Regions from separate parts of the Lactobacillus sp. PV034 genome, predicted to be linked through region 2. Evidence: predicted binding sites of a transcription regulator. Region 2 holds the regulator's gene; each other region holds the start of a gene.
The links. Region 2 encodes HrcA, which represses chaperone genes, less so after heat shock. Its sites were predicted from a motif close to TTAGCACTCNNNNNNNNNGAGTGCTAA; they were not measured.

Region 1 (4,221 bases), 470 kb from region 2:
TTCTAGACTATAACAAAAAGAGGAAAGAATAAATTTTATTCTTTCCTCTTTTTTGATTTTTTATTTAACTAACTTGTTTTAATTATTTGAAATTACGATTTGATCATCTACTAAGTCAGCAATTAGATCTTTAGCCTCTGTGTGATCCAAAGTATAATCAGCAACCTTGTCTTCAATTTCTTCTTGAATAGTTCGACGCAGTGGACGAGCACCCATGGCAGGATTATATCCTGCTTCTACTAATTTTTCTTTGGCTACATCAGTTACTTGAATGTGTAGGCCATGATCTTTAACCATTTCATTAGTATTAGCAAGCATTAAATCAACAATTTTAATTAATTCTGGCTTTTCTAATGGGTTAAATTCTACAATGTCATCTAAACGGTTTAAGAATTCAGGCTTGAAGTATTGACCTAATACCCGTTTAAATTGTTCTTCTTTAGTATTTTCAGCTGCAAATCCAACAGAAGCTTCCTTAATGCCCTGACCAGCGTTAGACGTCATGATAATAATTGTGTCTTTAAAGGAAACTGTTCTTCCTTGAGAATCTGTTAAGCGACCATCATCAAGAATTTGTAAGAAAAGATGAAGGACATCTGGATGAGCTTTTTCAATTTCATCAAATAGGATCAAACTATAAGGATTATGACGAACTTGTTCGGTTAATTGACCAGCTTCTTCATAACCTACGTAGCCTGGAGCAGAACCAATTAATTTAGAAACAGAGTAGGGTTCCATGTATTCGCTCATATCAAAGCGAATCATTGCATCAGCTGAACCGAAGATTTGCTGTGCCAACTGTTTAGCCAATTCAGTTTTACCAACACCAGTTGGACCGACAAATAAGAATGAACCAATTGGACGACCTGATTTATTAAAACCAACTCGGTTACGACGGATAGCACGTGAAACCGTAGCTACTGCATCATTTTGTCCAATAACCTTAGTTTGTAAATCGTCTTCTAAGTTTTTCAATTGGTTCTTTTCTTGTTTTTGTAAGTCTCCAACAGGGATATTGGTCTTTTCTTCCACAATCTTGTTCATGATTTTTTTTGTGATTGTTGGAATTTTGTCAGGATCAACTTTTTGATCTTTTAATTTTTCATATTTTTCAACTTGATCACGGTAATAAGCAGCTTTTTCATAGTCTTCATTTTGTGAAGCTTGTTCTTTGAGATCTTTAGCTGCTGTTAAGCGTTCTTCAATTTTTGCACTATCAACGTATGGAATTGTTAAATTCATGCGAGAACCTGCTTCATCAAGCAGATCAATTGCTTTATCTGGCAAAAAGCGATCTTGAATATAACGAGAAGATAAGTTTACTGCGGCTTCGATGGAGTCATCAGTATATTTTACATGGTGGTAATCTTCATAACGTTTTCTAATTCCTTGAAGAATTTTAATAGTTTCTTTTAAGGAAGGCTCTTTGACATCAACAGGTTGGAAGCGGCGTGCTAAGGCAGAATCTTTTTCGATATTACGATATTCTTTAATTGTGGTTGCGCCAATTAATTGAAGTTCTCCACGAGCAAGAGCTGGTTTAATAATATTGCCTGCATCCATTCCACCTTCGGCATTCCCCGCACCAATGATTTCATGAATTTCGTCAATGAAAAGAATTACATCTGTTTGTTCTTCAAGTTCATTAATTAATTTTTGCATTCTTTGTTCAAACTGACCGCGCACGCCGGTACCTTGAACCATTGAAACCATATTAAGTGAAATAATTCGCTTATTTTGTAGTTTTTCTGGCACGGAACCATCAACGATTTGTTGCGCTAAGCCTTCTACAACAGCTGTTTTACCAACTCCTGCTTCACCGATTAAAACAGGGTTGTTCTTGGTACGTCTGTTTAAAATTTCGATTACACGAGCAATCTCTTTATCACGTCCGATGACTGGATCGATTTTGCCTTTTTTTGCTAGGTCGGTTAAATCAGTACCAAATTGACTTAAAATGGAATTATTACGGTTTTGATTATTTCTAGGTGTACGACCATTTCCCTGATTTATTGGACCATTTTGATTATTATTTTGAGTAGAATTTTGACCATTTAAGGCACTAAATAAGTCATCAAAATCACTAAAAAATTCATTATCCATATTTTGTATTTTTCCTTGTTCTTGTCTTAATTGTTGATAACAGTAGTCACATAAAGAAAATTCACGGTCTTGTCCATCAATTCGAGTATGAAGATGGATAGATGCCGGTCTTTGTTGACAATTTTCACAAAGCATAGATATCATCCTCCTATCTCAAGGATTTTAATTTTAGCACTTGGTTGCACTAAGTGCTAACTTGTCTATATCATACTTGCTTTACTTACTAAATGCAAGTGTTTGAAAGAAAAATAATTACTTATTAAATTATCTTAAAAATTTATTTTTTTAAATTTATAATGGTTAAAGAAACAAAGTAAAAGAATAGGATTTTTTATGGAAAAGAATTACGAAGAAATTTTAACAAGTTTAGCTGATGGAAAATTAAGTGAGTATAAGATTGAGGCAAAAGATGCGTTTGCATTTCAACAAGCTTTGAGAAATTTTGGACGTCGTCAGGATATTACTGGAATTGCTCAAAGAGGGGGAAGTATCATTTATAAACAGGCGGAAAACCAAGTTTAGTTTAGAAAAATGAAAACCATTACATTCCTGTTGTATTAACATTGAAAACATGTTAATCTAATAGACGAATGGGGTATAACTCCCGATTATTTTGATTTAAAAGGAGATAATTTAAAATGGAAAAACGCGAATTTCACATTATTGCTGAAACCGGGATTCATGCACGTCCTGCTACTTTATTAGTACAAACTGCATCAAAATTTAATTCAGATATTAACTTAGAATATAATGGTAAAACTGTTAATTTAAAATCAATTATGGGTGTTATGTCACTTGGTGTTGGCCAAGGTGCTGATGTAACTGTTACGGCTGATGGTGATGACGCTAAAGAAGCCATTGAAGCCATTGCAGATACTATGAAAAAGGAAGGCTTAGCTGAATAATGACGAAAACATTAAAGGGTATTGCAGCTAGTGACGGTATTGCCATTGCAGAAGCATATCGTTTAGTAGAGCCTGACCTTTCGTTTTCAAAAACTTCAATAACTGATGTTGATGCTGAAATTGCTCGTTTTAAGAAAGCAGTTGAAGAATCAACTAAAGAACTCGAAGCTGTTCGAGATAAAGCTAAAGAAACATTAGGTGAGGATGAAGCACAAGTCTTCGATGCTCACCTTTTATTCTTAAGTGATCCAGAATTTACTGGTGCCATCGAAACTGAAATTAAAGACGAAAAGATCAATGCTGAAGCTGCATTAGATGATACTGCACAAAAGTATATTGCAATTTTTGAAGGTATGACTGATAACGCATATATGCAAGAAAGAGCTGCAGATGTGCGCGATGTTTCAAAAAGACTTATGGCACACTTACTTGGTAAGAAGTTGCCAGATCCTGCTTCAATTGATCACGAAGTTGTAGTTATTGCTCACGATTTAACCCCAAGTGATACTGCACAACTTAATAAAAAATATGTTAAAGGCTTTGTGACTGATATTGGTGGTAGAACCGCTCACTCAGCAATTATGGCACGTTCACTTGAAATCCCAGCTGTAGTTGGTACTGAAACTATTACTTCAGATGTTAAAGACGGTGAAATGGTTATTGCTGATGGTTTAGATGGTGATGTGCTTTTTAATCCATCTGATTCAGAAGTAAAAGAATACACTGAAAAGGGTAAAGCATTTGCCAAGCGTAAGGCTGAATGGAAGAAACTTAAAGATGAACCTTCAGTTACCGCTAACGGTAAACACTTTACCATTGCTGCCAATATTGGTACTCCAGATGATATGGAGGGTGTAAAGGAAAATGGTGCTGAAGCTATTGGACTTTACCGTACTGAATTCTTATATATGGATTCATCTGATTTTCCATCTGAAGAAGATCAATTTAAGGCTTATAAAGCTGTATTGGAAGGTATGGATGGTAAGCAAGTTGTTATTAGAACTTGTGATATCGGTGGAGATAAGCACTTAGATTACTGGGATCTTCCCGAAGAAATGAACCCATTCTTAGGTGTTCGTGCTATTCGCCTTTCAATGCAAAATCCTGATATTTTTAGAACTCAATTAAGAGCATTGTTACGTGCATCAGCTTACGGAAAATTGGGTATTATGTTCCCAATGATTGGTACGCTTGATGAATTACGTAAGGCCAA
Region 2 (4,221 bases):
AATGGTATTGTTGTACTTAATAAGGATCGAGGAATGACCAGTAGTGACTGTGTCTATAAGCTAAGAAAATTGCTTCATATTAGAAAAATTGGTCACGCAGGTACGTTGGATCCAGAAGTAAATGGAGTCTTACCGATTGCAATTGGACAGGCAACTAAATTAATTGAATTAATGCACCAAAAACCTAAAGCCTATATAGGAACAGGAAGGTTTGGTCTAGCAACTGATAGTTATGATTTAGATGGTCATGTACTTGCAACTAAAGCAGTTGAACAGCCCTTTACACGTGAAGAAATTAGTAGTGGGATGGACAGATTAACTGGTGAATTAGAGCAAGTTCCACCAATTTATTCAGCAGTGAGAGTAAATGGAATGCGTTTATATGAATATGCAAGAAAAAATATTCCTGTTGAGCGTCCAAAAAGAAAAGTTGAAGTGTTTAATTATCAGTTAACCAATGAATTAAGGTATGATAAAGAACATAAAACACAAGAATTTGATTTTGCGATTAAATGTTCTAAGGGTACTTACGTCCGATCATTAGTGAATGATCTAGGAACGCAGTTAGAAATGCCAGCTGTCATGACTAGTTTGACTAGAATCGCAAGTTCAGGTTTTAATATTAATCATGCTGTTAGTTTAGCTGATATTGAAGAAAATCTTGATCAGCCAGAAAAATGGTTACAACCAATTGATGAATTCTTCAGCGATTATCAAACGATAGATTTATCTCAAGATCAATTTAATCGCGTAAAAAATGGTGCCGCAATTAAATTAAATATTACGACTGAAAAAGTAGCATTAAGGTTTAATAATAAGATAAAAGCAATTTATAAAAAAGTAGGACAAGATTATCGTCCTGATTTAATGCTTTTAAACAACGAATAAAGAGGAATCAGAAGTGAAAGTAGTTTCAATAAAGTATCCAATTAAGGAAAAGCCAGTTAAAGATAAGATTGTTTTAGCTTTAGGTTTTTTTGATGGACTTCATCGTGGTCATCAAGCCTTAATCAAACATGCTAAAGAAATTGCAACAAAAAAAGGGTTACCTTTGGGGGTCATGACTTTTAATCGTCACCCAAAAGAAATTTATCAAAATGATAAAACTTTTGTTTATCTTAATACTCTAAAGGAAAAAGAAGAAAAGTTAGCAAAAATGAATGTTGATTATTTACTGGTAGTGGACTTTGATAAAAACTTCAGTAAATTGAAGCCACAGGAATTTATCGACAAGGTTTTGCTTAAATTAAATATTGATACTGCAGTTGTCGGTTTTGATTATACATACGGACCTAAAGATGTCGCTAATATTGAAAACTTACCTAAGTTTGTTAAAGGAAGGTTTGATATTGTGGTTGAACCAAAACATATGGATGGTGGAGAAAAAGTAGGATCAACAGTTATTCGAAATGCAATTGAAACTGGAAAAATTGAACTAGCTAATAAGCTTTTAGGTGAGCCTTACACCACTTCTGGAATAATCGTTAGAGGCTATCGACGTGGTCATCAAATTGGTTTTCCCACTGCCAACTTGCAAGTTGAAGGTGACAAGGTTATTCCAGCTGAAGGAGTTTATGCGACACGTACCTTAATTGATGGACAGTGGTATGATTCTATGACCAGTGTAGGTTATAATGATACTTTCGAAAATAAAGAATTAACTATTGAAACCCATTTGTTTGGTTTTGATGAAGAGGCTTATGGTAAGGCAATGACAATTGCTTGGTACAAGTTTATTCGGGGTAATATTAAATTTGCGGGTATTCCTGAACTGAGAGCACAGCTGGAAAAAGATCAAGCTAATATTCAGGCTTACTTTCACAATCTAGAGAAAAATAAATAAAGATTTTGAATTAAAAGATAACGAAGTGATGAGAGAATTCTTATTATTTCGTTGTTTTTTTACATTAGTTACTTAATTTTCAAATAAATTTAGCACTCTTCTTGCATTATTGCTAAAATTTGCTATCATTATAATTGTTAGCACAGCAAAAACTTGAGTGCTAATAAAGGGGCGAGAAAAATGTTGACCGAACGGCAAGAGTTAATTTTAAAAACTATTATTAAAGACTTTACGCAAATGCATGAGCCTGTTGGCTCGAAGACCGTTATGTCCCAATTACCAATAAAGGTTTCAAGTGCGACAATTCGTAATGAAATGGCAGCTCTGGAAGAAGCAGGGTTATTAGAAAAAACACACTCATCTAGTGGAAGAATTCCTTCTACAAGGGGATACCGTTATTATCTTGACCACTTAATTAATCCAGTTCAAGTTCCAAGTTCAATTTATGAAAAGATTGGCTATCAACTTAATCAACCATTTCACCAAGTTAATGAAATTGTTCAAGAAGCCGCAAAGATCTTATCTGATTTAACTGATTATACTGCTTTTGCAGCCGGTCCTGAAACGAAGGATGTTAAGATTACTGGTTTTAGGATTGTCCCAATTTCTTCTTATCAAGTAATGGCGATTTTGGTAACTGATGATGGTAACGTTAAAAATCAAGTTTACACATTACCTCATAATGCCAAGGCTGAAGAAATTGAAAAGGCAGTAGATTTAATTAATAGTCATTTAGTAGGCAAACATCTAAGTGAAATTAATTCTTCATTACTCAATGAGATTTCACATCAGTTAATTAATCGTTCATCAGCTCCGCAAGTACTTGACTTGTTGCAGGATGTAATTAAAGATGCTGCAAGTGAACAAATGTATGTTGATGGACAGATTAATTTACTTAATAACTTTGAAAGTAATGATGTTTCTCAGCTTAAATCATTGTATGAATTGATTGATCATAAAGAGGATCTTATTTCTAATTTAATTGACTTTAACCCAGAAGATATGGTTGGTAAAGGAAATTCCAAGATTCAAGTAAAGCTTGGTTCTGAACTGCCTTCCGATCTATTGAAGAATTATAGTCTATTAACTGCAGAATATAGTGTTGGTAAATATGGAAAGGGAACAATCGCCCTTTTAGGTCCAACAAATATGCCGTACTCGCAGATGATCGGTTTACTCGATTACTTTAGAGATGAGTTAGCGAAAAAGCTACTTGATTACTACGGTAGATTTAAATAGAGGAGGTTAGCTGTGAGTAAAGAAGAATTTCCACATGAAAAGGATTTAGATAAAGATACTTCATCAGCTCTAAAGGAAGATTCAAAGGCAAAGGTAGAAGATAAGCAAAAAACTACTGAGTCCGATAAATCTCACCCAGAGGATAATAATGCTAAGATTAGTGAATTAGAATTAAAGATTGATGCTTTAACTGAAAAGAATAAAGAACTTGAAGACAAGTATTTAAGAAGTGAAGCAGAAAATCAAAATATGCAAAACCGTTATTCAAAAGAGCGTGCGCAATTAATTAAATATGAATCACAAAATTTGGCAAAAGATGTTTTACCAGCAATGGACAACTTAGAACGTGCCCTAGCTGTTAAAGCAGATGATGAAGCTGCCTTACAATTGCAAAAGGGAGTGCAAATGACTCTTGATGCTTTAGTAAGAGCGATGAATGATCACGGTATTACTGAAATAAAAGCTGAGGGCGAAAAATTCGATCCTAACTTACATCAAGCAGTTCAAACGGTAGCTGCTGAGAGTGATGATCAAAAGGACCATGTAGTTCAAGTTTTACAAAAAGGATATCAATATAAAGATCGTACATTAAGACCAGCTATGGTTGTCGTAGCACAATAGCGAAAGGAAGTAATTTATATGTCAAAAGTTATTGGAATTGACTTAGGTACTACTAACTCAGCAGTTGCTGTCTTAGAAGGAAAAGAACCAAAGATTATTACTAACCCAGAAGGTAGTCGTACCACTCCTTCTGTAGTTGCTTTTAAAGATGGTGAAATTCAAGTAGGTGAAGCTGCTAAGAGACAAGCTATCACTAACCCAAACACTATCACTTCAATTAAAAGTCACATGGGTGAAGAAGGTTACAAGGTTAAGGTAGGAGATAAGGAATATACTCCTCAAGAGATTTCTGCTATGATCTTGCAATACATTAAGAAGTTCTCAGAAGATTATCTTGGTGAAGAAGTAACTGATGCTGTTATTACTGTACCTGCTTACTTTAATGATGCTCAAAGACAAGCTACTAAGGATGCTGGTAAAATTGCTGGCTTAAATGTACAAAGAATTATTAATGAACCTACTGCTAGTTCACTTGCTTATGGTTTAGATAAAGATGATGCTGATGAAAAAATCTTAGT
Region 3 (4,221 bases), 590 kb from region 2:
GTAAAGATCTAAAATCTTAAGCATATCTTCACTAGTTAATGAGTTAAATGGAACAATTGCATCAAGACGGTTCAAGAATTCAGGTCTGAAGTAAACTTCAAGAGCTTTACGTAAAGCAGCTTGGTCGTCACCTTCTAATAACTTGTCTGAGTAACCAGCGTTTGAAGTCATGATAATAATTGTATCCTTGAATGAAATAGTTCTACCTTGAGCATCAGTCAAGCGACCATCATCCATAATTTGAAGCAATGCGTTGAATACTTGTGGGTTTGCTTTTTCAATTTCATCAAGCAAAATCAATGAGTATGGTTGGTGACGAATCTTTTCAGTTAATTGTCCACCTTCACCATAACCAACATAACCAGGTGCTGAACCAATTAACTTGTTAACAGCCATTTGATCTTGGTATTCTGACATATCCAAACGAACTAAAGCGTTTGAACTACCAAATAACTTAACAGCTAATTGCTTAGCTAATTCAGTCTTACCAACACCAGTAGGTCCAGTTAATAAGAATGAACCTGTTGGGCGGTTAGAATCTTTGAAGACTTGCTTACGTGCAATAGCATCAGTAATGATATCAATTGCCTTATCTTGGTCAATAACAACCTTCTTCAAGTCAGCAGCTAAGTTTGCATTCTTTTGAGCTTCATTAGCATTAATTTCGCTCATTGGAATACCAGTCTTAGTTTGGATTAACTTGTATAAGTCATCAGCAGTAACTTTTGCTTCACTAGCTTTACCTGCAGTCTTAAGATCTTTCTTTAAGCCTTCAATATCTTTCTTAATCTTAGCAGCTTCATCATATTTTTCATCTTTAGCTGCTTCATCTTTCTTAGCTTCTAAGGCCTTAATCTTATTCTTAATTGAAGTTTCGTCTTTTTGGTCCATGTTCAAGGACTTCTTAGCACCAGCTTCATCCATTAAGTCAATAGCCTTATCAGGTAAGTGACGATCATTGATGTAACGGTCTGAAAGTTCTGCAGCAAGTTTCAATGCATCTGGATCATATTTAACGTTGTGATACTTTTCATATCTTGGAGCTAAACCTTCCAAAATCTTAATAGCATCTTCAATAGTTGGTTCAGGTACTTGAACTGGTTGGAATCTACGAGCTAATGCAGGATCTTTTTCAATTTGTTGGTATTCACTAGTAGTTGTTGCACCAATTACACGAAGATCACCATTTGCCAAAGCAGGTTTCAAAATGTTTGCTGCATCCCCAGAATTGTTTTCTGAATCAGTTGAACCAGCACCAACAATGTTGTGTAATTCATCAATAAAGAGAATGGTCTTGCGGTCACCCTTAGCTTTATCAATAATTTGCTTTAATTTTTCTTCAAAACTACCACGTAATGAAGTACCAGCAACTAATTCATTGATGTTTAATTCAATAATGTGTGCATCCTTTAATTTTTCAGGAACATCACCATCAGCAATTCTTTGAGCTAAACCTTCAACAACTGAAGTTTTACCAACACCAGCAGGTCCAGTTAAAACTGGGTTATTCTTCTTACGTCTGCTCAAAATTTCGATTACTTGGTCAATAACTTCAGTACGACCAATAACGGGATCATATTTTCCTTCTTTTGCTTGTTTAGTTAAGTCAACACCAATTGGCTTTTCCTTTTGTTGACCATTTTGGCCTTGTTGTGGCATTTGACCAGCACTAAAGCCACCAGTAGGTTGACCAGATCTTCTTTGACGACTGTCATCGAAGAAACCGCTATTTAATTCATTAAATAAATCATCAAAATTGTAGTTTCCACTATCAAAGTATGCCATTTGCATGCACTCCTCAATCTTAAATTTAGCACTCACAAATCTGAGCTGCTATTTATCTTACGTTTTTTATTATCGTCCCCTTTTTCTAAAAATGCAAAGAATATGTATTATTTTTTTGCTTAAATGAAAGTGCTTAAAGCTGCGACATAATAAGAAAGAGCCTCCACTCTTTTGTGGCAAGCTCTTTTACTTTTTACTTTTCTTTTTTCCATTTAACTCGAACCGCTTAATATTATTTACCGGTCCTTGACCATCATTTGCTTTATCTTTATTTAATAAATATTGTTCAATCACTTGAACTACTTCCTTATTTTGAGGAAGTGATGAGTGCTGAGCAGTTGCACCAGTTACTGTCATCATTGTATAGTGCTTCACTTGATTTTGAAAAATGTATTTTCCTGCCTCTACACTATTTTCCGGTACCAATCCATCAGAATCATAGCTCTCCCCTCCTGAAATTGAATAAACTACTAAAGAACTAGGAATTTTACTCTTCTTTTTGATAAATTCATTCAACATAATCGTCCTATTTTTACTATTAGTCTCATCAAAATTATAGGGAGTACCCAAGGTCATTAATTTCTTTATTGAAATTTCATCTTCATAATCTGAATAATAGTGCTCTAACCAATATGTCCAAATTAAACCACCATTTGAATGCCCAAAAGCCTTAAAGTTATTAAACTTATACTGTTCACTTAAAGCTTTAAAAGCAATATTAAACCAAGCAGCTTGTTTTTTTATATTACTATAGCCATCATGATTATTTTCAAAACCTACTACAATAATTGGTTCATTATCATTTCGATCAATTTTGCCACTATACTTAAGACTCCCATCCTTCTTAACCTCTATCTTTAATAGGGAATGCTTACGATTGGTATCTTTATTCAACAAAGTCACCAATTCATTAAAACGATTAGTAGTAGCACTTGATCCTGGAATCATAATAACTGGTGACATCATAGATTTTCGACGTTCAGCCATAGTTTTATTTGTATTTTTCATCCAGAAAAAAGTTGGAATAGCCAGAATCACTAAGAAAATAACTGTCAATCCGATAAGAAGTCTATTTTTTCTCTTATTACTTAAACGCAATTCCCAGTCTCTCCTCTTCGTTAATTCGATTGATTTCATCTTCAACTTTAGCGGCCAATTTTACTACCGGAATATAAAGTGCAATATCCATTAAGAACAATATAATTGATAAAATCAATGCATTCCAGTTTCCATTTGTTCCAATAAATGCTATTAAGGGGCCAGGCGTACCAGTTAAAAATGGATAAACACTAGAAGGCACCCAGTTAATCGCAACTACTGCTGCAGCAATAATCATATTAATTATTGGGAAAAAGACATAGGGCAATAGATACAATGGATTAAGAAAGATTGGTATGCCTACTAAAGCTCCTTGATTAGAACCAAACAAGGTTGGTAAAAAAGCCCAGCGGGCAACTTTTGTAGTACTTTGATATTTATATACTAATAACAGAGCAATTAGAAGTGCTAGCATCAAGCCACTTCCCCCAAAACCTCCATAAGCTTGATAGAATGAATTTCCTACAAACTTATTAGGAACATTCCAGCTTGAGCCATGCTTTAAAGCATAATTAAGGTTTGCAATATTAGTCCCACTAAAATTATTTGGGGCTAATTTAACTAGTGGCTGACTAATTCCTAACCAGCTTAATAACAATGAAAGTATCACCACTACAATATACTGCCACAAGTTTAAGTTGTTCTCACCTTCATTTTGGAAAAACTGATAAACGTTAGAAGCTCCTACTTCAAAGCCGATTAAAGTTGCAGCCACTCCAATAATTGTGCCAATAATTAAAGAAATTATTAGTGGTTTAAATGAAGCAAAGGCACGTTTCTCAATTCTTCGATAATTTTCGTGACTCTCATGCCGAAAATTAGTACCAAAAAATCTAAAAATCATCCCTACTCCATATCCAATTACAATCGCAAAAAATAAGCTATTAATGCCTAGAACGCTCCAATTGAATGTCATCTGGGAATTACTACTTGCTGGGTTATGAAAACGATAAGAACATAAAAGTAAGCTTAATACTCCTGTTAAACCCGCCATTTGAGAATCTTTACGATAAAGTTTTGCGGTGAATTGAGCTGCAAAATATGCCATAAATAGGCCCATAGTATTAAAAATCACCGTCGATAATCCTTGGCTAGCGTACCAGATTGCCTTAGAAATTGAGTCAGGGAGCCAATTTTCAAAATAACAAATATTTGATATTAAACTTGTCGGAGAAAAAATACTACGCCATAAGAATTGGAAAAAACTTCCAATAATTGCTAATGGCATTACCATTTTTAGGGTTCGATTAGTCACCACAAAAAACGATTTTTTTCTAAACCATAATACTGTGTGTAAAACAATATTTTCCATATTTACTTTCATATCTTTTAACTACC

Region 1: the regulator HrcA is predicted to act here: its motif matches at 2,272-2,298, upstream of FP432_RS03910 (ATP-dependent Clp protease ATP-binding subunit).
Region 3: the regulator HrcA is predicted to act here: its motif matches at 1,811-1,837, upstream of FP432_RS06485 (ATP-dependent Clp protease ATP-binding subunit).

The regions. Positions count from the first base shown of each region.
Region 1 covers NZ_CP041982.1:766,519-770,739, reverse strand. Annotated here, with positions in the region: gene FP432_RS03915 (peptide chain release factor 3) at 1-13, shown strand, start outside; gene FP432_RS03910 (ATP-dependent Clp protease ATP-binding subunit) at 79-2,238, opposite strand; gene FP432_RS03905 (hypothetical protein) at 2,437-2,625, shown strand; gene FP432_RS03900 (phosphocarrier protein HPr) at 2,742-3,008, shown strand; gene ptsP (phosphoenolpyruvate--protein phosphotransferase) at 3,008-4,221, shown strand, end outside.
Region 2 covers NZ_CP041982.1:297,344-301,564, forward strand. Annotated here, with positions in the region: gene truB (tRNA pseudouridine(55) synthase TruB) at 1-888, shown strand, start outside; gene ribF (riboflavin biosynthesis protein RibF) at 902-1,843, shown strand; gene hrcA (heat-inducible transcriptional repressor HrcA) at 2,024-3,082, shown strand; gene grpE (nucleotide exchange factor GrpE) at 3,095-3,703, shown strand; gene dnaK (molecular chaperone DnaK) at 3,722-4,221, shown strand, end outside.
Region 3 covers NZ_CP041982.1:1,288,329-1,292,549, reverse strand. Annotated here, with positions in the region: gene FP432_RS06485 (ATP-dependent Clp protease ATP-binding subunit) at 1-1,785, opposite strand, end outside; gene FP432_RS06480 (alpha/beta hydrolase) at 1,972-2,883, opposite strand; gene FP432_RS06475 (PTS transporter subunit EIIC) at 2,870-4,207, opposite strand.